DNA from 2 places in the Streptomyces sp. WI03-4A genome. Region 1 is predicted to be linked to the other one. Evidence: riboswitches for the same ligand, from Rfam matches in the RefSeq annotation. Region 1 holds a riboswitch; the other holds the start of a gene.
What was found. Region 1 has a riboswitch for cyclic di-AMP ahead of PV343_RS29145 (M23 family metallopeptidase). Riboswitches for the same ligand answer to the same signal wherever they lie in the genome.

Region 1 (11,319 bases):
ACCCCGGGGCCGGTCACCCGCCCCCGCCGCTCCCGCCGGCCGGGCGCCGCGCCCGCCGCCCGGCCCCGCGCACCCTCGCCCGCGCCCTGCCGGTGCTGCTGATCGCCGGCGGAATCCTGTACGACCTGCTCACCCCGCGCGTGTTCACCGGCGTCCCCTTCTTCACCGCCGCTCCGCTGGTGGCCGCGCCCCTGTCCGCGCTGCGCACCACCGTGCTCACCGGTCTCGCCGCCCTGGTCGCCACCTTCGCCGTGCACGCGCGCTTCGGCACCGGCGCGGACGCGAGTCTGGTGACCGAGGTCGTCACGGTGGCCACCGTCGCCCTGCTGGCCGTCGCCATCAACCGGGTCGTACGCCTGGGCGACCGGCGGCTCGCCTCGGCCCGGGAGATCGCCGAGGCCGCCCAGCGGGCCGTGCTGCCCCAGCCGGCCGCCCGGATCGCCGGCTTCGACATCGCGGCCCGCTACGAGGCGGCGCGCAAGGACGCCTTCATCGGCGGCGACCTGTACGCCGTGCAGGACAGTCCGCACGGCGTCCGGCTCATCGTCGGGGACGTGCGCGGCAAGGGCCTGGGCGCGGTCGCCGCCGTCGCGGTGGTGATCGGGGCGTTCCGGGAGGCCGCCGAGCAGGAGAGCGCGCTGGAGGCGGTGGCCGAGCGGCTGGAGCGCGCGCTGGCCCGCGAGGGCACCCGGCGCGACGGGATCGACGCCTTCGAGGGTTTCACCACCGCCGTCCTCGCCGAACTCCCGCACGGCGAGGACACCGTCCGGATCGTCAACCGAGGCCACCCGCCGCCGCTGCTGCTGCACGCCGACGGCTCGCTGCGCAGCCTGGTCCCGTGCGAGAGCGCGCTGCCGCTCGGCATGAGCGACCTGGGCCGGTGGCCCGACCGGGCGACCGAGTCGGCCTTCCCGAGCGGCGCCACCCTGCTGCTGTACACCGACGGCCTCTCCGAGGCGCGGGACGCGCACGGCCGCTTCTACGACCCCTGGCGCCGGCTCGCCGGACGCCGCTTCCCCGACCCGCGCACGCTGCTCGCCCGCCTCGCCGCCGAGGTGCGGCGGCACTCCGGCGGCGGCACGGCGGACGACATGGCGCTGCTCGCCGTACGGCGGCCCTGACCGGCTCCCCGGCAGCCGCGTCGAGCGCCCTCACCCAGGGTCACCGGACGGAAGCCCTCCGCATCACATCTGAGTCACCATCAAAACCTCTGAGACTGCTGAGCTTCGGTCAACTCGCCCGTTTTCCGCCGTTCCTGACGCGTACGTCCAGCCGAAAGAACCTTAATGATCAAGCCGAACGGCTTGGAATCTCACAGTCAGGTCTATTAACGTTCGATAACGCAGCGCGGTCGTCCCAGCCGTCACCAGAGGCGGCTCCGTGCGCACGCGCCGAATCCCGCGAGGGAACCGGGGAACCACCACCTTGGGGTGAATCACGCGAATACCGCCGTGAACCGTACTGGTCCACGGCTCGTATACGCGCGTAGGAGACCTTCCTGCTCCGAACCCGTCAGCTAACCCGGTAGGCGGAGGAAGGAAAGGAGTACGCCCGCGTGGCGTCCAACCGGCCTGCCCCAGAAGCCCCGTTCGTGCCGGCTCAGCGTGAGTCCGACACCTTCGGCTACGGCGAGTACCGCACCGAAGAGGGCCCCTGGGAGGAATGGAATCCCACTGAGGAATCCATTCGCCCCGTGCGCGGCCGGCACCGCGTCGCCAAGCAGCGCGGCGGCGGACTCGCCCGCAGCTCCACGGTCCTCGGCGTCGGCGTCATCGCCGCCGTCGGCGCCGGCGGCATGGCCAGCGCGCACACCGGCAAGCCGCCGGTGTCCATCTCCATGCCCGACCTCCCCTCCGTCGGTTCCCTCCTCGGTGACGACACCTCCGACGCGCCCGCGGCCACCACGGCCTCGCTGAGCCACGTCGGCACCGCCTCCGCCGAGAGCGACCACAGCGACGCCGGCGAGGCCCTGCGCAACCGGATCATGGCCCAGGCCGAGCAGCAGCAGAGCAAGGCCGAGACCAAGGCCACCGCCGTCGCCGTCGCCGCCGCCGAGAAGCAGACCGCCGACGCGGCCGCCAAGGCGGAGAAGGAGGCCGCCGCCAAGGCCGCCGACGCCAAGGAGAAGGCGGAGGCCGCGGCCAAGAAGCAGGCCGAGGAGGAGCGCCTGGCCGAGCTGGCCAAGCAGTTCCAGCTCCCGGTGGTCTCGTACACGATCACCGGCACCTTCGGCCAGCCCGGCTCGATGTGGTCCTCCGGCTACCACACCGGCCTCGACTTCGCCGCTCCCACGGGCACGCTGATCAAGGCGATCCACGGCGGCACCATCACCGAGGCGGGCTGGGCCGGCGCCTACGGCTACCGCACGATCCTCACCCTGGACGACGGCACCGAGCTGTGGTTCTGCCACCAGTCCTCGATCAACGTCAAGGTCGGCCAGAAGGTCGGCACCGGCGACGTCATCGGTCGGGTCGGCGCCACCGGCAACGTCACCGGCCCCCACCTCCACCTGGAGGTCCACCCCAACGGCCAGGCCACCGGCATCGACCCGATGACCTGGCTGCGCGGCAAGGGCCTCACCCCCTGACCGCCCGCCTCACCCCCTGACCGGCCGCTGAACCGGCCCCCGCAGCCCTGACGGCACCCCCCGGACATCAGGGCTGCGGGCCGTCGTGTTCACACACCGTTCGCGGGAGAACCGGAATGGGCGGCGCCGCGGTGACCGTTGAGACAGACATGACTGCTTCCCTGCGCAAAATCGGCACCTCCGACCTCGAGGTCTTCCCGCTCGCCCTCGGCGGCAACGTCTTCGGCTGGACCGCCGACGAGAAGACCTCCTTCGCCGTCCTCGACGCCTACACGGCCGCCGGCGGCAACTTCGTCGACACCGCCGACTCCTACTCGGCCTGGGTCGAGGGCAACAAGGGCGGCGAGTCCGAGACGATCATCGGCAAGTGGCTCAAGGCGCGTGGCAACCGCTCCGAGGTCGTCGTCGCGACCAAGGTCAGCCAGCACCCGGAGTACCAGGGCCTGACCGCCGCCAACATCAAGGCCGCCGCCGACGCCTCCCTGCGCCGCCTGGACACCGACCACATCGACCTCTACTACACCCACTTCGACAAGCCCGAAGTGCCGGTGGAGGAGATCATCGGCGCGCTGGACGAGCTGGTGCGGGCGGGCAAGGTCCGGCACATCGCGGCCTCCAACATCAGCCCCGAACGCCTGCGGGCCTCGCTGGACTTCTCCGACCGCGAGGGCCTGGCCCGGTACGTGGCCCTCCAGCCGCACTACAACCTGGTCTCCCGCGACACCTACGAGGGCCCGCTGCAGGACCTCGCCGCGGCTGAGGGCCTCGCCGCGGTCCCGTACTTCGCCCTCGCCTCGGGCTTCCTGACCGGCAAGTACCGTCCCGGCACGCAGGTCGACAGCGCCCGCGCCGGCTCCGCCGCCAAGCACCTGCAGTCCGAGCGCGGCCAGAAGGTCCTCACGGCCCTCGACGAGATCGCCGCCGCCCACGACGCTCCGGTGGCCACGGTCGCCCTCGCCTGGCTGGCCGGCCGGCCGTCGGTGACCGCCCCGATCGCCTCGGCCCGCACCGTGGAACAGCTTCCGGCGCTGCTGGGAGTGGCGGAGCTGGAGCTGACGCAGGAGGAGTCGGACCGGCTGACCCTGGCCTCCGCCTGAGCCCCGCCGCGCCGGGTCCCGGTCACCACCGGCCCGGCCCGGCGGCCGCACACAGGCCCTAGGTCCGGTACGGGTTGTGCACGGGGTACGGCGCCGCCGGGTGCCCGTGCCCCGGGTACCCGTGAGGCGCCCAGTACGCCGTGGCCGCGGGCACCCGCACGGACGCCCTGGCCGCGTACTCCAGCGCCGGCCGGGCCACCCCCCTGCGCCGCCACAGCTCGGCCAGCAGCTCCCGCTCCCGGTCCACGAAGTCGGCCCCGGCCCGCCCCTGCCGCCCGCGGTGCCGCAGGAACGCCAGCGAGGTGGCGTACGCCTCGTACTCGGCCACCGCCCGGGCCGCGGGCCGCCCCCCGAAGTGCTGCCGGGCGTGGTCCCGCGCCGTGCGCCGCGCGCGCATCGACCCGAGGGCGAACGGTTCGGCCGGCCCCAGCCACCCGGCGTACACGTAGACCGGCAGCTCCTCGCGCACGGTCCGCAGCTCGCGCTGCCGCGTCCAGACCGCCAGCCAGGTCAGCAGGCCGAAGGCGGGCACCATGAAGGCGCCGTAGACCGCGAAGAACCCGAACTGGCCGAAGGTCGAGGAGCCGTTCCAGAAGGCGTGCATGCTCATCGCGAGCAGCAGTCCGCCGAGCGGCACCAGGGCGCGCCGCGCGTGCTGCCGCTCGGCCGAGAGCGCGGCGACGCCGAAGCCGATGCCGGTCAGCACGGTGAACAGGGGGTGCGCGAAGGGGGACATCACGACGCGCACGAAGAAGGTGGCGGCGGTGACGGAGGCGATGCCGCGGTCGCCGGTGAGCTGGTCGGTCCCGAAGGCCGTGCCGAGATAGAGGATGTTCTCGGTGAAGGCGAACCCGGTGGCGGTGATCCCGGCTATCACCACGCCGTCGACGATCCCGGTGAAGTCCCGTCTGCGGAAGAGGAAGACCAGGAGCACGGCCGCGGCCTTGGCGGACTCCTCCACGATCGGCGCGATCACGGTCGCGCCCAGGGTGTCGGCGCCGGCCGGGTCGGCGGTCGCCGTGGCGATCCACTTGGTCGCGAAGGTGTTGGCGACGATGGCTATCAGCGCGGCCGCGCAGGCGCCCCAGGCGAACGCGAAGAGCAGGTTCCGCCAGGGGCCCGGTTCCACCCGGTCCAGCCAGCGGAAGGCGGCTATGAGCCAGGGCACGGGCAGGACCGCGAGCCCCAGTCCCACCAGGAAGCCCTCGGTGCCGGTCTGCCGGCGCACCATCGCGAGGATGACGAGGCCGGACAGCGTCAGCAGCGTGATCAGCGCCCCGTACCGCACCCACCGGCGCTGCCACCAGTGCGGGTGTGCGCCGCTTCCGGGGCCGGGCGGGAAGGTCGGGTACGGAGGACTGATGGCCACGGCATCGACCCTAACGGGGGGACCTGACGGACGGGGCGGGCGCCGGCGCCGGGCCGGGCGGTTACCGGGGCGGTCACGGGTTCCGGGACGGTTACGGGTTCCGGGACGGTACGCGGCGGAAGAGCAGGTCGTTCACCACATGTCCCTTGTCCAGTCCCTGGCCCTCGAAACGGGTCAGCGGCCGGAACCCGGGACGCGGGGCGAAACCGCCGTCCGCCTGGGTGTTCGCGAAGTCGGGGTGCGCGCTGAGCACCTCCAGCATCTGCTCGGCGTAGGGCTCCCAGTCGGTCGCGCAGTGCACGACCGCGCCGGGCTTCAGCCGGGTCGCGGCCAGCGTCAGGAACTCGGGCTGGATCAGCCGCCGCTTGTGGTGCCGCTTCTTGGGCCAGGGGTCCGGGAAGTAGACCCGCAGTCCGTCGAGCGAGTCGGGCCGGAGCATCTCCCGCAGCAGGATGATCGCGTCCCCGTTGGCCACCCGGACGTTGGACAGGGCGTTCTGCTCGGCCAGGTTGAGCAGGTTCCCCTGGCCCGGGGTGTGCACGTCCACGGCGAGGATGTTGGTGCCGGGGTCGCCGGCCGCCATCTGCGCGGTCGCCTCGCCCATCCCGAAGCCGATCTCCAGCACCACCGGGGCGTCGTTCCCGAACAGCTCGGCCGGATCGATCACCCGCTGCCCGTCGATGTCCAGACCCCACTTGGGCCACAGGCGCTGCAGCGCGTCCGCCTGCCCCGCCGTCACCCGGCTGCGCCGCGGCTGGAAGCTCCGGATCCGCCGCTCGAAGTGCGACCCGGCGGGATCGGCCCTCGGACCGTCCGGGAAGCGCGGCTCCCCCTTGGCCCGGCTGTGCCGCACGGACACACCGGAAAGATGCGGGGACACCGGCTCGGCGGGACCGGACCGGGGGGCTTCGGAGGCGTTCAGCGAGTCAGACACAGTGCCACGATTTTACGGCGCCACCCGTCCCCTCCCGACGGCGCTCCACCAGCCCCTCCCGACGGCGCTCCGCCCGCCCCCGGCCGCGTGGCCTCACGTCGCCGCCAGCATGGACAGTGCCCTGCGCCCCACCTCCCGGCCGATCGGCAGGGAGGCGGTGGCCGCGGGGGACGGCGCGTTCAGTACGTGCACGGTCCGGGCGCCCTCGCGGATCAGGAAGTCGTCCACCAGCGTCCCGTCCCGCAGCACCGCCTGCGCCCGCACCCCGGCCGGGGCCCGGACCAGGTCCGTCTCCTCCACCGCGGGCAGCAGCCGGCGCACCGCCTGAAGGAACGCCCCCTTGGACATTGAGCGGCGCAGCTCACCGGCGCCGTACCGCCAGTGCCGCCGGGCGATCACCCAGGACCCCGGCCACGCCACCGTCCCGGCCAGCTCCCGGGGCCGGACGACCCCCCAGCCGTACCCCTCCCGGGCCAGCGCCGGCACCGCGTTGGGCCCGATGTGCACGCCCCCGTCGATCCCGCGGGTCAGATGCACTCCGAGGAAGGGGAACGCCGGGTCCGGCACCGGGTACACGAGACCGCGCACCAGCTCCGGCCGCGCCAGCTCGTAGTACTCACCGCGGAAGGGCACGATCCGCACCCCGGGCTCGTCCCCGGCCAGCCGCGCCACCTCGTCGCAGTACAGCCCGGCGCAGTTCACCAGCACCCGGCCGCGCACGACCTCCCCGGCCGCGGTCAGCACGGCCACGCCCCGCTCCGGCCGGCGGTCCACCCGCACGATCCGCGCCCCGTAGCGGATCTCCGCCCCCGAGGCGCGGGCGAGCTGCCGGGCCACGCCCACGAAGTCGCACACGCCGGTCGTGCCGACGTGGATCGCGGCGAGCCCCCGCACCTCCGGCTCGTACTCGCCGATCTGCGCGGCGCCCAGCTCGCGCACCGGTATGCCGTTCTCCCGGCCGCGCTGCACCAACGCGTGCAGCCGCGGCAGCTCGTCCCGCTCGGTGGCGACGATCAGCTTGCCCGTGACGGCGTGCGCGATGCCGTACTCGGCGCAGAACTTCACCATCTCGGCGGCGCCCCGCACCGCGTACCGCGCCTTGAGCGAGCCGGGGCGGTAGTAGATCCCGCTGTGGATGACCCCGCTGTTGCGCCCGGTCTGGTGCCGGGCCGGTCCCGGTTCCTTCTCCAGCACGGTCACCCGCGTACCCGGCGCCGCCCGCGTGATCGCATACGCCGTCGACAGCCCGACGATCCCGCCCCCGACCACCAGCACGTCACAGTCGTACGCACCGTCCCGCACCTGCACCACCTCCCACCTCGATAGTGCACTGCGCCACTGACAGCGCCTTCAAACGCGGTGAGGGCGGCGCGCCTACGCCAGAGCCATGAGCAGCGGCCTGGCCCGCTCCCGCAGCTCGGCCACCCGCGGCTCGTCCCCGTACGGCTCCAGCCGGTGCAGCAGGTCCTTCACGTACTCGGTCGTCCGGGCCGACGAGATCCGCCCGGCCACCTCCACGGCCCGTACCCCCTGCTCGCACGCGGCGTCCAGGTTCCCGGACTCCAGCTCGGCGACCGCGGAGACCACCAGCCGCAGCCCGTGCGAGCGCACGAACTCCTCCGTGGGCTTCGACAGCGCCTGCTCGGTGAACCGCCGCACCTGGCGCGGCGCCTTCAGATCGCGGTAGCACTCGGCGGCATCAGCGGCAAAACGGTCATAACCATAGAAGCCAAGCCACGTGGGGTCGTTGTCACCTTCCCTGGACCGTTCGAGCCAGCTCTCCGCGGCCTTCAGCGCCGCCCCCGCCGCCTGCGCGTCCGAAGCGCGTGCGTGGGCCCGCGCCTCGACCAGCCGGAAGAAGCTCATGGTGCGGGCGGTCGCCAGCCCGCGGTTGCGCTCCAGCGCGGCCTGCGCGAGGTCGACGCCCTCGTCGCCGAAGCCCCGGTACGTCGCCTGGAGCGACATGGAGGCCAGCACGTAGCCGCCGAGCGGGACGTCCGCGGCCGCGCGCGCCAGCCGCAGCGCCTGGATGTAGTACCGCTGCGCGGCCTCCTGCTGGCCGGTGTCGAAGGCCATCCAGCCGGCCAGGCGGGTCAGTTCGGCGCTGGCCCCGAACAGGGCGCGGCCGACCTCGTCGGAGTAGGAGCCGAGCAGCAGCGGCGCCGCCTCCACCCGCAGGCACTCGGGCACCATCGACGAACGCCAGTCGCCGCCCCCGTACTTGGAGTCCCAGCGCCTGGCGTCCTCGGCGGCCTCCCGCAGCTTCTGCACGTCGCTGTGGCCGACTTTGATCGGTGCGCCGGAGCCCTCGGCGGCGTTCGCCTCCCGCGCGACCGAACTGTCGGCGGGGGTTATCAGCCACCGTGACGCGGGCGTCGCGTACGCACTCACCGCGAAGGACCCGGCGAGCGACTGCCAGATGCCGCCCGTGCCGGCCCGGCGCCCGGCCAGGTCGAGCCGGTACAGCTCCGTCGCCGACCGCACCGCCTGGCCGACGTCCCGGGGGAAGGCGAGGCCCACCTCGGGTGCGGGGTCCGCGTCCGCAAGGCCGATCTCGTGGAGCGGCACCGGGCGGCCGAGCTTCTGGCCGATGGCGGCCGCGATGAGGTGCGGTGCCGCTCCCTGCGGCACCATCCCCTTCGAGACCCAGCGCGCCACCGACGTCTTGTCGTAGCGAAGAGTCAACCCGCGTTGGGCGCCAAGGTCGTTGACGCGTCGCGCGAGTCCTGCGTTGCTGATTCCCGCGAGGGCGAGAACGGTGCCGAGTTTTTCGTTCGGCCCGCGTTGCTCCCTGGACATGCGCCACCCCTCGACACAGACGGCTGCCGCGCTGGCATAACCGTGCGGCATTCGTAAACCCAGCGTAGTTCGCCGCATCCCAAGCGTTAAGGGGCATTCTTCCGGTTGGCGGGATTGTGGTCCGTACGGGAGTACGGCCCTGTACGCACCGTGCACGGACCGCCGCGACGTGCCCCCGCCCGTGTGGCCGTGCGCCCGTCCGTGCGCCTTACTCCGGCCACCTGGGGAGCGGTTCCATGGCTGTTGCGTGGGTCGGCCCGCTGTACTGGATCCAGTGGGCTGGGGGACACCGCCACCTTCATCCCCGCGGGTGGCGGACCGGTCCGGGAGGCGATGCCCGCCTCCCGGACTGTGCGCGTACAGGGGGCGGTGTGCGCTGCCCAGGCCTGTACGGAGCGTGCTCAAATCTCGTGGGCCGCAGTCGAATTGGCTGAAAATCGCCCCCGGCTCCCGGTGCTGATTTCCGTTCCCACCACGGCACTTGAGGGCGCGAAGGGCGTTTTCGGGGCGCGTTTCGGGGGCGCATTCGCATCGCACCCTATCCGCGCCGATCTCGCCCCTCACCGCCACCCGCCTTGCGCGGCACGGCCCTTCCGCCGGCCCCCGCGCCTCGGCCGAGCGGACGGCCTCCCGCCCGCCGTACCGGCCCGTGCGGGATTTTCCCTCGATCGAAGGCGGCGTCACCGCCCCTCCGCGGCGCGTTCTTCATGGCAGCATGGGGACCCGGTTCATGCGGTGCACTGGGTGGTCCACAGCCTGTGGAGGCGTCGATGCGGTGGTTGGTGGGGTGGAGCAGCACCGCCGCGGGCGCTTCCGGAACCGGTACCGCCGGCGCCACCGGATACGACGGCGAGACCCTGCACCCGGTCGGCTCCCACCTCCTGTGGGGCGACCCCGACCCCCTGTGGGCCGTGGGCGACTGGCGGCCGGACGAGGTACGGGTGGTGCGCGCCGACGCCCAGAACCGGATCGCCGTTCTCGGCACCTGCGCGGCCGGCGACGAGGAACTGCGGCGCGCGCTGTTCACGGCGCGCGGAGGCGCCCTGCGTCACCTGACCGCCTGGGCCGGCAGCTACACGGCCGTCGTCCAGGTCGGCCGCCGGATCACCGTCTGCGGCGACCTCGCGGGCGCCCGGCCGGTGTTCCACACCCCCTGGGCCGGCGGCACGGCCTACGCCACGGCCGCCCTGCCGCTCGCCGACCTCATCGAGGCCAACCTCGACTTCGGCCACCTGGCCGCCCTGCTCGCCGCCCCCGACGTACCGGCCGCGCTGCGCGACACCACCCCGTACGAAGGGGTGCGGCGCATCCCGCCCGGACACGCGCTCGTGCTGCGCGCGGGAGCGCGCGAGATCACCGGGTACGAGCCGGTGGCCTCCCTCGCCGTGGCCGCGCCCCCCGCCGACCCCGACCGCGCGGTGGACGCCGTACGGGACGCGCTCGTCGAGGCCGTACGCGCGCGGATGTCCGCACCGCGGCACGTGCCCGACCTCGACCCCGGACCGGTGCCGGGGATGGGCCCCGCGGAGCGGCGCGCCGCGCGCGGCATGCCGATGCCCGGGATCGGCGCCGACCTCTCCGGCGGCCCGGCCTCCGGCACGCTGGCCCTGCTGGCGGCGGGACTGCCCGGCCGGCCGGGCACGCTGCTCGGCCACGGCACGGGCGCGGGCGAACGGCTGCTCGCGGTCACCTTCAACGACCTGGCCGTGGGCGGCCGGGAGGCCGAACTGGAGCGCGCCGGGACCCTCGCGGCCAACCCGCGCCTGCACCACGTGGTGGTCACCGGCGGCGAGGAGACCCTGCCGTACGCCGACCTCGACGGCCCCCTCACCGACGAGCCCGGCCCCTCGCTGGTCACCGCGGCCCGCCATCGCGCCCGGTTCGCCGCGGGCAGCGCCGACCACTTCACCGGCCACGGCGCCCGCCAGGTCCTGGACGCCCACCCGGCCCGCCTCGCCGACCTCCTGATGGACCGCAAGCGGCGCCACCTGGTCCGGCCGGTCGCGGCGCTCGCCCGCGCCGACGGCTCGGTGATGGTCCCGGCGCGCGTGTACGGCGCCGCACGGCGGCTGGCCCGCACCCCGTACCGGACCGGCCTCGAGCTCCTCGCCGAGCGGCTGATCCGGCGCCGCTTCGACGAGCCCAGGGGTGCGGTCGGCGCGTCCCTCGCCGCGCTCGCCTGGGCGAGACCCGGGCCGGCGGCACGCTGGCTGACCGGAGAGGCACTGGCTGAAGTATCGGTTCTGCTCGGTTCCGGGGCGGACCGCTCCACCCTGGGCGCGAGCCAGCGCCCCGGCGAGTACCACGCGCGCGCGGTGCTCGCCCGCTACGCCGCCGACCTGCGCGTCCTGGAGCAGGCCGCCGAGATCCGCTCCCAGCGGCTGCACGCACCCTTCCTGGACAACCAGGTCGTCCGTGCCTGCCGCGAACTCCCCGAGGCGCTGCGCGTCCAGCCCGGGGCCCGCTCCGCCGTGCTGCGCACGGTCCTGGAGGGCGCCGGCGTCACCGACCTCCCACCGGGCTGGGGCACCCC
Region 2 (11,319 bases), on a different contig from region 1:
TCGTACCGCAGTCGATGGCGGCGACGCGGGTCACTTGGCATCCCCCTCGGCGGGCTCGGCGGCCTCGGCCGGCGTCACGCACGGCCCCTTGGCCCACCACTCGGGCAGCATCGCGATGGCCTCGTCGCCCAGCGGGTTCACGCCCGGCCCCGCGGCCAGCGAGTGGGCGACGAGCACGTGCAGGCACTTCACCCGGTCCGGCATTCCGCCGGCGCTCGGGAAGCCCTCCAGGACCTCGATCTCGTCGCGGCGCCGGATGTAGTCCTCGTGCGCGGCGCGGTAGGCGGCGGCCAGTTCCGGGTCGGTGGCCAGCCGCTCGGTCATCTCCTTCATGACGCCGTTCGCCTCCAGCGTGCCGATCGCCGAGGCGGCGCGCGGGCACGTCAGGTAGTACGTCGTCGGGAAGGGCGTGCCGTCGGGCAGGCGGGGTGCCGTCTCCACGACGTCCGGCTGGCCGCAGGGGCAGCGGTGCGCGATGGCCCGAAGGCCCCGCGGCGGGCGGCCGAGCTGCTGCTCGAAGGCCTCGACGTCCGCGTCGGTGGGCTCGGTGTGCGGAGTGGGCGGCGGAGGCGTTTCCATGACTGCTTTCAGGGTGGCTTTCTGTCGGTCACCGGCCGGGGGCCGGCTCACTGGTCGGAGGCGTCGGACTTGTCGACCCCGTCCCAGACGTTCGCGTACCAGGGCCGGCGGGCGGCCCCGAGGTCGGCGCGGGACTGCTTGGCCGCGCCCGGGTCGATCACGACGTACCCGGTCTCCCCGGGCATCACGTAGTGCAACCGGCGCCGGATCTGCTGTTCGGCGTAGGCGTCGTCCTGCCAGCGCGCCTTCAGGTCGCGGAGCTGCTCGACGCGTCTGCGGGCCTGTTCCTGCTGCCGCTGCTGGTCGGCGATCTCGGCGCGCTGCGAGACGTACTGCCGCATCGGGTAGGCGAGCGCGACGATCATCGAGCACAGGACCAGCGCGAGCAGGGCCGCGCGGCCCGTGAGCCGGGAGCGGCGCGCCTGCCGCTTGGTCTGGGAGCGGTAGACCCGGGCCGCCGTCTGCTCGCCGAGCAGCCGCAGCCTGGTCGCGGTGGAGAAACGGTCCCGGTCCTTCACGGCCATGTGGCTTGCCGCCTCCCCTTCCACGTGCGTACGTCCCCGGACACGGTACGGGACCGGGTACGGGGACGTACGTACGACTGGCTAAGACTTAGCCCGGTGGGAGGTCAGCCCTTGGAGACCTCGACGTGGCCGCGGAAGCGCGGGAACGCGCTGCGACCGGCGTAGACGGCGGCGTCGTCGAGGATCTCCTCGATGCGCAGCAGCTGGTTGTACTTGGCGACACGCTCGGAGCGGGCCGGGGCACCGGTCTTGATCTGGCCGCAGTTGGTGGCGACGGCCAGGTCGGCGATGGTGACGTCCTCGGTCTCGCCGGAGCGGTGCGACATCATGCACTTGAAGCCGTTGCGCTGGGCCAGCTCGACGGCGTCCAGGGTCTCGGTGAGCGAGCCGATCTGGTTCACCTTCACCAGCAGGGCGTTGGCGGTGCCCTCCTCGATGCCGCGGGCGAGGCGCTCGGGGTTGGTGACGAACAGGTCGTCGCCGACGAGCTGGACCTTGTCGCCGAGCTTGTCGGTGATGACCTTCCAGCCGGCCCAGTCGTCCTCGAACAGCGGGTCCTCGATGGAGACGAGCGGGTAGGCCGCGACGAGCTCCTCGTAGTACTCCGTCATCTCGGCGGCGGAGCGCTCCTTGCCCTCGAAGAGGTACTTGCCGTCCTTGTAGAACTCGGAGGCGGCGACGTCGAGGGCGAGGGCGATCTGCTCGCCGGGCGTGTAGCCGGCTTCCTTGACGGCCTCGAGGATGAGGTCGAGGGCCTCGCGGTTGGAGCCGAGGTTCGGGGCGAAGCCGCCCTCGTCGCCGAGGCCGGTGGCCAGACCCTTGCTCTTCAGGACCTTCTTCAGCGTGTGGTAGACCTCGGTGCCCCAGCGCAGGGCCTCGGAGAAGGACTCCGCGCCGATCGGGGCGATCATGAACTCCTGGATGTCCACGTTGGAGTCGGCGTGCGAGCCGCCGTTCAGGATGTTCATCATCGGCACCGGGAGCAGGTGCGCGTTGGGGCCGCCCAGGTAGCGGAACAGCGGCAGGTCGCTGGCCTCGGAGGCGGCATGGGCGACGGCGAGGGAGACGCCGAGGATGGCGTTGGCGCCGAGCGAGCCCTTGTTGTCGGTGGCGTCCAGGTCGAACATGGCCTGGTCGATCAGGCGCTGCTCGGTGGCGTCGTAGCCGACCAGCTCGGGGCCGATCTGCTCGATGACGGCGAGGACGGCCTTCTCGACACCCTTGCCCTGGTAGCGGTTCGGGTCACCGTCGCGCAGCTCGATGGCCTCGAAGGCGCCGGTGGAGGCGCCGGACGGAACGGCGGCACGACCCGTGCTGCCGTCGTCGAGGCCGACCTCGACCTCGACCGTGGGGTTGCCTCGGGAGTCCAGGATTTCCCGGGCTACGACGACGTCGATGGACGGCACGAGCATCTCCTTCATGGATGTGACGCTGGTTGTGCGGGGCTGGTGTGCCGCGCGCCTAGAGCCTAACCGTCCAAGGGGCGTCGGCCACCGACCGACCGTCCCGTGGACAGGCGAGGACTGGGAGGGACAGGGGGAACCGTACCCATTGTTTCCGTCCGGAACAAAGGGGCTTGCGCGTGAGGCCCGGCCGAACACCCGGGAAACAGCAGAACCCCGCCCCGGCGCGTACGGGGGACGACGCGCCGGGGCGGGGAGCCCGTGGGGACGGGGGACGACTCTCACGGGGCCTCAGGGCCGGAACCCGGGGGTGAGAGCGCGGTGCTCCCTGAGGGAGCCGGGGGTCACTTCAGGTGGAGCTGCTGACCCGGGTAGATGAGGTTGGCGTCCTGGACGATGTCCTTGTTCAGCTCGAAGAGCTTCTTCCAGCCGCCCTGGACGTGGTGCTTGCCGGCGATGAGGCTGAGGGTGTCGCCCTTGACGACCTTGTACTCGCCGTCACCCTTCTTGACCTTCTTGCCGGTCGGGGTGGTGACGGTCTTGCTCGCCGACGGGGCGGTGCGGGTGGCCGAGCGGTTGGCGGCCTGCTGGTCGGTGGAGCGGGTGGTGGTGGTGCTCTTGCTCGTACCGGCCGAGGCGGCGGCACCGGAGTACGGGGTGCCGGACAGGCCCGTGCCACAGACCGGCCAGGCTCCCTTGCCCTGCGCGGCCAGCACCTTCTCGGCGACGGCTATCTGCTGCGCCTTGCTGGCCTGGTTGGCCTGCGCGGCGTAGGCGGTGCCGCCGTACGCCGCCCAGGTGGAGGCGGAGAACTGCAGACCGCCGTAGTAGCCGTTGCCGGTGTTGATGGACCAGTTGCCGCCGGACTCGCACTGGGCGACCTTGTCCCACTCGGAGGCGGTGGCGGCGGAGGCGTTGCCGGCCGCCATCAGCGGAGCGGCGACGACGGCGCCGGTGACACCGGCGAACGTGATGGCGCGGACGGCCTTGGACGGACGACGGTGCTTGCCCTTGCCGGAAAACAGCATGGATCGATCCCCTCACCGACGCCTGCGAGGTGAGCTGTCGGGTTCGGGCCGGTTGAGTTGCCCGGCCGTGCCTCCCTGGGAGGCACGGCTCCACCCCTAGCCGGTTCCAGCTCGACTGCTGGGCCCGGCACTTACCTTGGGTCCCCCGCTCCTGCCTGCGGCGCGTGACGCGACGACTGTTCCCGGGCAACCGCTGGCAGGATTCGGCGTTGCGACTGCCGGGGCTCGTGGTGACGAGCGGCCTTGACCGTAGACAGGCGATCGACGGAATTTCAAAGACGATCAGGGCTTCTGAGACTCATCCCACACTTTCACCAAACCGGACATTAGTGAGTGAAGTGGGGCGTCAACTCCCGCCACTATTCGCCCGTTTCGGCACCTACTCGCAGGGTCTGACCGGCACTGATGTCGTCGGGATCGGCACCGATCGCCTTCTTGTTCTGGTCGTAGAGCGCGTGCCACCCGCCGTCGACGTCAAGGGAGTCGGCGATGGAGGCGAGGCTGTCCCCCTCGTGGACCGTGTAGGTGTCGGCGGCGCGGGAGGCGTGACGGCCGGAAGAGGAGTCACTCTGACCGTTTGTCACGCTTTCGTCCGCACTGGTGCCGCGGTGACGCCCGCCGCTGCTCACCGCACCGGTGTCGACCAGGCTCCAAGAACTCCCGGCCTGCCACGAATTGTCCGAGTCGTCCGTGGCGGGTTCCACAGGGGAGGACCCGGTCTCCTGCGTGCCACCGGAGTCCGGGGAGGAGGATTTGTCCGACTTGGGAGTGTCGGCCCCCTTGTCGGAACCGTGGGCGTCACCGGCCTTGTCCTTGCCCTTGCTCTTGCCCGACGACGGCTTGGCGTCGACGGAAGGCGAGGAGTCGGGGGACGAGGAGGGGCCGGACGAGGTGGGCGAATCCGGCAGGCCGGACGAGTCGGAATCCGCGCCGGAATCACCCTGCGAGTCGTCCGTGGATCCGGAGTCACCCTGACCCGACGAGCCCTCGCCGGAGCCGCCGACGCCCGTGTCGACGTTCACCGAACCGGAGTTGGAGGTCAGGCCCGACAGCAGGGCGCAGGTCGCCCAGGGGGTGGTGCCCCGGTCGGCGAGGATCTTCTCGGCGACGGCGATCTGCTGCGAACGGCTGGCCTGGTCGGCGCTGGAGGCGTACTGACCGCCGCCGTACTTGTCCCAGTCGTCCTGGGATATCTGGAGACCGCCGTAGTAACCGTTGCCCGTGTCGGCGCTCCAGGAGCCGCCGCTCTCGCACTCGGCCACCTTGTCCCAAGTGGTGCCGTCGGCCGCGTTGGCGCTCGCGGCGCCGAGGAGCGGGATCGCGATGGCGGACCCGGTCACCCCCGCCGCTACGAGCAGAGCCGGGGCCTGACGGGGGCGACGATGGCGGCCGTTCCCGGAGAGCATGCGGAGACCTTTCGTGCGACAGCAGGACCGGCGCGGCGCAAGGAACTCCGCGCCACGCTGATGGGTGAACGTATAGGCAGACGATCACTTGTCACAAGTTAATGCCGCGTAGATCACGTGAAGATCACAGAGTTGAACACCGCATGTATGTCGGCCCGTACCACTGCGTCAGGGGGCGGGCGTGAACTCCACGGGCAGGGTGCGCAGACCGCGCATGATGAGTCCGCCGCGCCAGCGCAGCTCCGCCGGATCCACCGCGAGCCTCAGGTCGGGCAGGCGGGTCAGCAGCGTGCCGAGCGCTGTCTGGCCCTCCAGCCGGGCGAGCGGGGCGCCGAGGCAGTAGTGGATGCCGTGCCCGTACCCGAGGTGCTGGTTGTCCCGCCGCGACAGGTCGAGCACGTCCGGATCGGCGAACCGCTCCGGGTCCCGGTCGGCGGCGGCGAGCACGACGAGCACCGGGTCCCCGGCGGCGATGTCCTGCCCGCCGACGGTGAGCGGACGGGTGGCGAAGCGCCAGGTCGCCAGCTCCACCGGGCCGTCGTAGCGCAGCAGTTCCTCGACGCCGGTCTCCAGCAGGCCGCGCTCACCGCGGGCCAGGGAGTCCTGCAGCCGGTGACGCTGACCGGGATGGGTGAGCAGCGCGTACGTCCCGTTGCCGATCAGGTTCACCGTGGTCTCGAACCCGGCGAACAGCAGGATGAAGGCCATGGCCGCGGCCTCGTTCTCGGTGAGGTGCTCGCCGTGGTCGGAGGCGCGGATGAGCCCGGAGAGCAGGTCCTCGCCGGCGGCCGGGGTGTCGGGCAGCGCCTCGCGCTTGCGGTGGATCAGCTCGGCGAGGTAACCGCGCATCTTCTTCACGGACCGCGCGACACCGCCGCGCGGGCCTCCGCCGTGCCGGATCATCATGCCCGCCCAGTCCCGGAAGTCGTCCTGGTCCTCGCGCGGGACGCCGAGCAGGTCGCAGATCGCGTAGATGGGGAGCGGGAAGGCGAACTCGTGGATGAGGTCGGCCGAACCGGTCGCGGCGAACCGGTCGATGAGCTGGTCGGTCAGCTCCTGCACCCGGGGCGCGAACTCGGCGACCCTGCGGGGGGTGAACGCCTTGCTGACCAGCCGGCGCAGCCGGGTGTGGTCCGGCGGGTCGATGTTCAGCAGGTGCGTCATCAGCTCGGCCTTGCGCTCACCCGGGATACCGGTCTTGCCTTTGGCGTGCGCGGGCTCGTCGTGATGCGCCGGGTTCTTGCTCAGCCGCTGGTCGGCCAGCGCCTGCTTGGCGTCGGCGTACCGGGTGACCAGCCAGGCCTCCACCCCGCTGGGCAGCCGCGTGCGGTGCACGGGCGCGTGCTCGCGGAGCCAGGCATAGGCGGGGTACGGGTCGCCAGCGAACTCCCACGTGAAGAGTTCGGGGGCCGTCGGGGGGTGGGGCTGGTCGGTCACTCCCCGACGGTATCCGGCCCGCCGGGACTCGCGCCGCGGGCGTCCGTGGGCGACAGCCCGTCCGGGTCCCCCGTCGTCAGTCCCCGGCGCCGCCGGTGCCCTGGCCCTCCGTCTGCCTGATCGCGTCCCGGTACACCCGGGCCGCCGCGCGCAGTGCCGCCTCCGGGTCCACGCCGTCGGCCTCGGCGCGGACCGCGAGCGCCAGCAGCTCGTAGCCGATGCCGTCGCCCTGGGGCAGTGGGACGTCGAGGCCCGCCGTGCGCACGCGGGAGGCGAGCTTGGCGGTGAGGGCGAGGCCGGGCTGGCCGAGGGGGACGCCCTCGGTGACCGAGCTGCGCCGCTTCTCCTCGGCCTTGGTGCGCAGCCAGTGCTCCTTGACGTCCTCCGGGGTCTCGGCCGTCTCCTCGCCGAACACGTGGGGGTGGCGGTGGATCAGCTTGGCGACGATGCCGCCGGCCACGTCGTCCACGGAGAAAGGCGCGTCCGGGTCCTCCTCGGCGATGCGGGAGTGGAAGACGACCTGGAGCAGCACGTCGCCCAGTTCCTCTCGCAGTTCGTCGCGGTCGCCGGCCTCGATCGCCTCGACCAGCTCGTACGCCTCCTCGATGCCGTACTTGGCCAGGCCCTCGTGGGTCTGCCGGGAGGACCAGGGGCATTCGAGGCGGATGCGGTCCATGACCTGGACGAGGTCGAGGAGGCGGGCGCCGGGCAGGTCGTAGGAGGCGGGCAGCAGCTCCAGCTCGGGCATGCGCACCCTGCCGGAGCCCGCCAGACGGGCGAGTCCGTCGGTGAGGGCGGGCTCCCCCTCGCCCGTGGCCACGACCACCGCGGTCCGCCCGCCGGCGCACGCGTCGACCAGCTCCTGCGCGGTGGGGGACGCCTCCGTCACCGCTATCCCGGCCTCCCGCAGGTAGGGCAGCTGCGGATGCGCGCCGTCCGCGCACAGCACGGTGTCGGCGGCGCGCAGCGCCTGCCACGCGGGCCAGGACAGCAGCCCGGGGGCGACACGATGGCTGGTGGTGAGCAGGACGATGCGGCCGGGGACGGCTTCGGGGCTGGTTGCGTTCACCATCCGAACGTAACCCACGGCACGGACGCACGGGATCGGTTGTCCACAGGGCCGGGATCACCGTGTGATCGTAGGACCGGCAGTGCTACGCCGGCTGCTGCTGCGCGGTGGTCGTGACCTCGTGCACCCACGGCGTGCCGGCGTCCACGCGGCTGCTCTTCTGCACGTCCCAGGAGCCGTAGCGCGGGTTGAGGTCGATGTGCAGCTCGCCGGAGGCCTTCGACAGGGCCTTCCAGAAGGCCGGCTGGCTGGTGTCGGTGCCGAGCTTCGCGGCGAGCTTCTGCGCCTCCAGCTGGAGGCGGAGGTTGTCGTCCAGGCGCTCGGGCGCGATGCCGTACTTCTGCAGCCAGGTCGTCTGCAGCCCCTTGGCACCGCCGGCCTGCTGCTCCAGGCCCGCCCGCATCTGCAGGACCTCCTTGCGGGTGACCGCGATCCCCTCGTCCTGCGCGGCTCGGTGCAGCACCCGGTCCAGGACCATGTTGTGCAGGGTGTCGCGGGTGAGGCTGCCGGTGGAGGCGAGGACCTGCTGGTACTGGGTCTCGTCCGGCACCGCGGCCCGCTGTGCCTCGCGTACCTCGTTGACCCGGCCCTCGAGCTGGGCGACGGTGATGCGCTGTCCTCCCACCACGGCGGCCGCGCCCGGGTGCGCCTCGCTTCCGCACGCGGTGAGCAGGGGGGCCGCCGCGGCGAGCGCGGCGGAGAGGACGAGCGCGGTGCGACGGCGGTGCAAGGAGACCTCCAAGGGGAGATTGTGCGGCGGTGCACAAAGTCTTGCGGTGATCGATGGTAGGCAGTCGGCACGCTGTGGCCAACCCATTCGACCAACGATTCACGCGCGCTTCGGGCACCGCCGCGCGTCCCGCCCGGATCAGCCGGTGATGGCCACCGGCGCGTCCCACGCGTCACGGTCGACCGTGAGCGTCACACCGCCGTGCGCCTCCTTGCTGTTGACCATGTACTGGTGGGCCCGGCTGTGGCCGGTGAACCGGGTGGCGCCCCACGGCCAGTCCGTGGTGGTGGTGTTCTTCTTGTCCCACAGCGCGTACCAGAGGTTGCCCGGCAGGTCCGTCTGGTTCGTCGCGGTGGCGATCGCCTTGGCGCTGGAGCTGGTGAAGCCGTAGTAGCCGGCGCGGTACGTCTTGGCGTGCAGGCCCTTGTCGAAGGCGCGCACGTAGGCCAGCACGGCGTTGTTGCACGACGTGTTCGTGCTGTCGTACGCCTCCATGTCGAGGTAGATCGCGCTGCCCGCCTTCATGCCGAGCGCGGCGGCCCTGGCCACGGCGTCGGCGGCGTCCGTCGCGCCGAGGGAGGCCGCGGTGGAGGCGGTCAGCTTCTCGGGGTCGGAGCCGGACTGGCAGGGCGGCTGGGCGCCGACGTAGATCGGGACGAGCTTCCAGCCCAGCCCGCTGACGTACTTGACCCAGGAGGAGGTCAGGTTGGGCTGGGCGCAGCCGCGGTTCTTGCCGCCCACGTAGACGGCGGCGGCGCCGTAGAAGCCGGTGTGCCAGGCCTTCATGGTGGATTGGGAGGGCGCGGTGCAGGTGTCGAAGGCGCGGCCGGTGAAGGTCTTCTGCGCGGGCCAGGCCGTGGCGGCCATGGAGGTCTGTGCCGCGATGCCGGCGCCGGCGGCCACCGCCGCCCCGGCCACCGCCCACGTGACGTACCTGCGCTTCTTCGACTGGCGATGGCCGGCCATGAAACCCCACCCTTGCTCGTGCGTGCCGTGGCAAAACGAACGGCAACCTATCCCGTGCCGTTGCCGACTTCGGAAAACGCGATCCCCCGGAGATCACAAGAATCAGCCGGGGAACGGCAAAAACTATCCGCGCACCTGTCCCAGCCACTGGAGGGTCCGGCGGATCTCCCCGGCCAGCGGGTGGCCGGGGCCCTGGAAGCGTTCGACGTCCACGAGCAGCCGCGCGAGCGTGTCGTGGGCGGCGGGCCGGTCCCCGACGGCGAGCAGCAGGTGGCCGATGCGGCGCCGGACGTCGTGCGCGAGCTGCGGGTCGCCGGAGACGTACTGGTTCTCGTAGTACGGCAGCAGGGCGCGGTACTCGGCGAGCGCGGCCGCCGGTTCGCCGAGCTGTTCCAGGCACTGGGCCGCCTCGTAGCGGTAGCGCAGGGACTGCGGGTCGGCCTGGCCGGCCTCGGCGGCGCGCTCGTCGGCCAGCCGGCGCAGCTCGGGCAGCGCGCGCCGGTACTGGCCGTCGTCCATGAGGGTGGCCGCGTACTGCTTGCGCAGGGTGCGCACCACCGGGGAGTGCTCGCCGTGCTGCTCGGCCGCGGTGGGCAGGATGGCGCCGAGGATGTCCACGGCCTGGGTGATCCGGCCCTCGCCGAGGAGCCGCTTGATCTCGTCGACGGCGGCGGCCACGTCGGGCTTGCCGGTCACCGCCGGCGCGGGCGCGACGGGTGCGGGCTGCGGCGCTGGTGTCCGGGCGCGGTCCGGCCAGGGAGCGTGCGGGCGCAGGAAGGGGCGGGTGGGGTCCAGGGGCGCGCCGGTCGGCATGCCCCGTGCGGGCAGCAGCAGTTCGAGGTGCTCGTAGACCTCCTGCGCGGAGGCCGGCCGGTGCTGCGGGTCCTTGGAGAGCAGGCGCAGCACGAGCGCCTCCAGGGCCTCGGGGACCTCCGGGCGGATGCGCCGCACGGGTACCGGCGGCTCGTACAGGTGCCGGTGCAGCACGCCGAGCGCCGTGGAGCCGGCGAACGGCACCTCGCCGCTGAGCAGTTCGTGCAGCAGCACGCCGAGCGCGTACAGGTCGGTGTACGGGCCGACGGCGCCGCCCATCGCCTGCTCGGGCGCCATGTAGGCGGGCGAGCCGATGGGTGAGCCGGTGTGGGTCAGGCGCGTGGTGTCGGTGTCCATCACGGAGGCCACGCCCAGGTCGAGGACGGTGACGGTGCCGTCCTGCTTGACCATCACGTTCCGCGGCTTGAGGTCGCGGTGCACGATCGGCACCGCGTGCACGGCGCTGAGCACGGCGCAGAGCTGCGCGGCCACGGCGACCGACCACTGCCACGGGTAGGGGTCGTGCTCGGCGAGGTGGTCGGAGAGGTCGGCGCCGTCGACGTACTGCATGACGAGGAACAGCTCCTCGCCCTCGCTGCCGGCGTCGTGCACGGTGACCAGTCCGGGGTGGTCGACCTGGGCGGTGACCCGGCACTCGCGCACGAACCGGCGGCGCAGTTCGTCGGCCTCCTGGCCGGCCACCTTGTCGGGGCGCAGCAGCTTCACCGCGACCCGCCGGTCCAGTCGCTGGTCGTACGCCGTCCAGACCTGGCCCATGCCGCCCTGGCCGATGAGGGTGGACAACTCGTAGCGACCGGCGACGACACGTCCTGCCGCCACGCTCACCGTCCGCCCTCGTGACCGGCGCCCGGCTGCCCGTCGTGGTGGCCGCCCTGGTGTCCGTCGTGGTGGCGCAGGTAGTCGCTCAGCTCGTCCAGCTCGGCGCGGACCTGGTCGATCCGGGCGGGCGCCGGCCGCTGCGGCGGGGGCCCGGGGACGGGGGTGTGCGTCATGGGCGGCGTGGCGGGCGGCGCCTGCAGCGGGCCGGGGTTGTGCGGCACGGTCGCCGCGGTGAACGGCGACGCCGGCTGCGGGTAGCCGTAGGCCGGGCCGGGTCCGTGGGCCGCGCGCAGGCCCTGGTAGTGCCGGCTCTCGGCCACCAGGTAGTACACGACCGCCAGGGCCAGGGTGATGAGCAGGATGCTCAGGCCCAGGTAGCCGCCGGCGGTGTGGATCTCGTCGCCGGGCTCGCTGCCCAGCAGCACGATGCTGAGGATGTCGGCCGCCAGCACCGCCACGAACAGGCCCCAGTCCAGCGACTTGCGCGTGACGACGGCCAGCCGCAGCAGGATCACCCAGGCCAG

Region 2: another riboswitch for cyclic di-AMP. It lies ahead of PV343_RS23280 (transglycosylase family protein); the one in region 1 lies ahead of PV343_RS29145 (M23 family metallopeptidase).

What each region holds. Positions count from the first base shown of each region.
Region 1 is NZ_JARAUO010000035.1:77,633-88,951, forward strand. It holds gene PV343_RS29140 (PP2C family protein-serine/threonine phosphatase) at 1-1,121, shown strand, start outside; cyclic di-AMP (ydaO/yuaA leader) riboswitch at 1,380-1,548, shown strand; gene PV343_RS29145 (M23 family metallopeptidase) at 1,556-2,587, shown strand; gene PV343_RS29150 (aldo/keto reductase) at 2,737-3,684, shown strand; gene PV343_RS29155 (PrsW family intramembrane metalloprotease) at 3,743-5,053, opposite strand; gene trmB (tRNA (guanosine(46)-N7)-methyltransferase TrmB) at 5,145-5,987, opposite strand; gene lhgO (L-2-hydroxyglutarate oxidase) at 6,081-7,298, opposite strand; gene PV343_RS29170 (MFS transporter) at 7,362-8,786, opposite strand; gene PV343_RS29175 (asparagine synthase-related protein) at 9,557-11,319, shown strand, end outside.
Region 2 is NZ_JARAUO010000024.1:19,239-30,557, reverse strand. It holds gene PV343_RS23300 (Ppx/GppA phosphatase family protein) at 1-34, opposite strand, end outside; gene PV343_RS23295 (DUF501 domain-containing protein) at 31-579, opposite strand; gene PV343_RS23290 (FtsB family cell division protein) at 627-1,103, opposite strand; gene eno (phosphopyruvate hydratase) at 1,208-2,515, opposite strand; gene PV343_RS23280 (transglycosylase family protein) at 2,851-3,534, opposite strand; cyclic di-AMP (ydaO/yuaA leader) riboswitch at 3,539-3,707, opposite strand; gene PV343_RS23275 (transglycosylase family protein) at 3,894-4,940, opposite strand; gene PV343_RS23270 (cytochrome P450 family protein) at 5,109-6,377, opposite strand; gene PV343_RS23265 (nucleoside triphosphate pyrophosphohydrolase) at 6,454-7,449, opposite strand; gene PV343_RS23260 (SurA N-terminal domain-containing protein) at 7,532-8,176, opposite strand; gene PV343_RS23255 (glycoside hydrolase domain-containing protein) at 8,315-9,142, opposite strand; gene PV343_RS23250 (serine/threonine-protein kinase) at 9,266-10,759, opposite strand; gene PV343_RS23245 (hypothetical protein) at 10,798-11,319, opposite strand, start outside.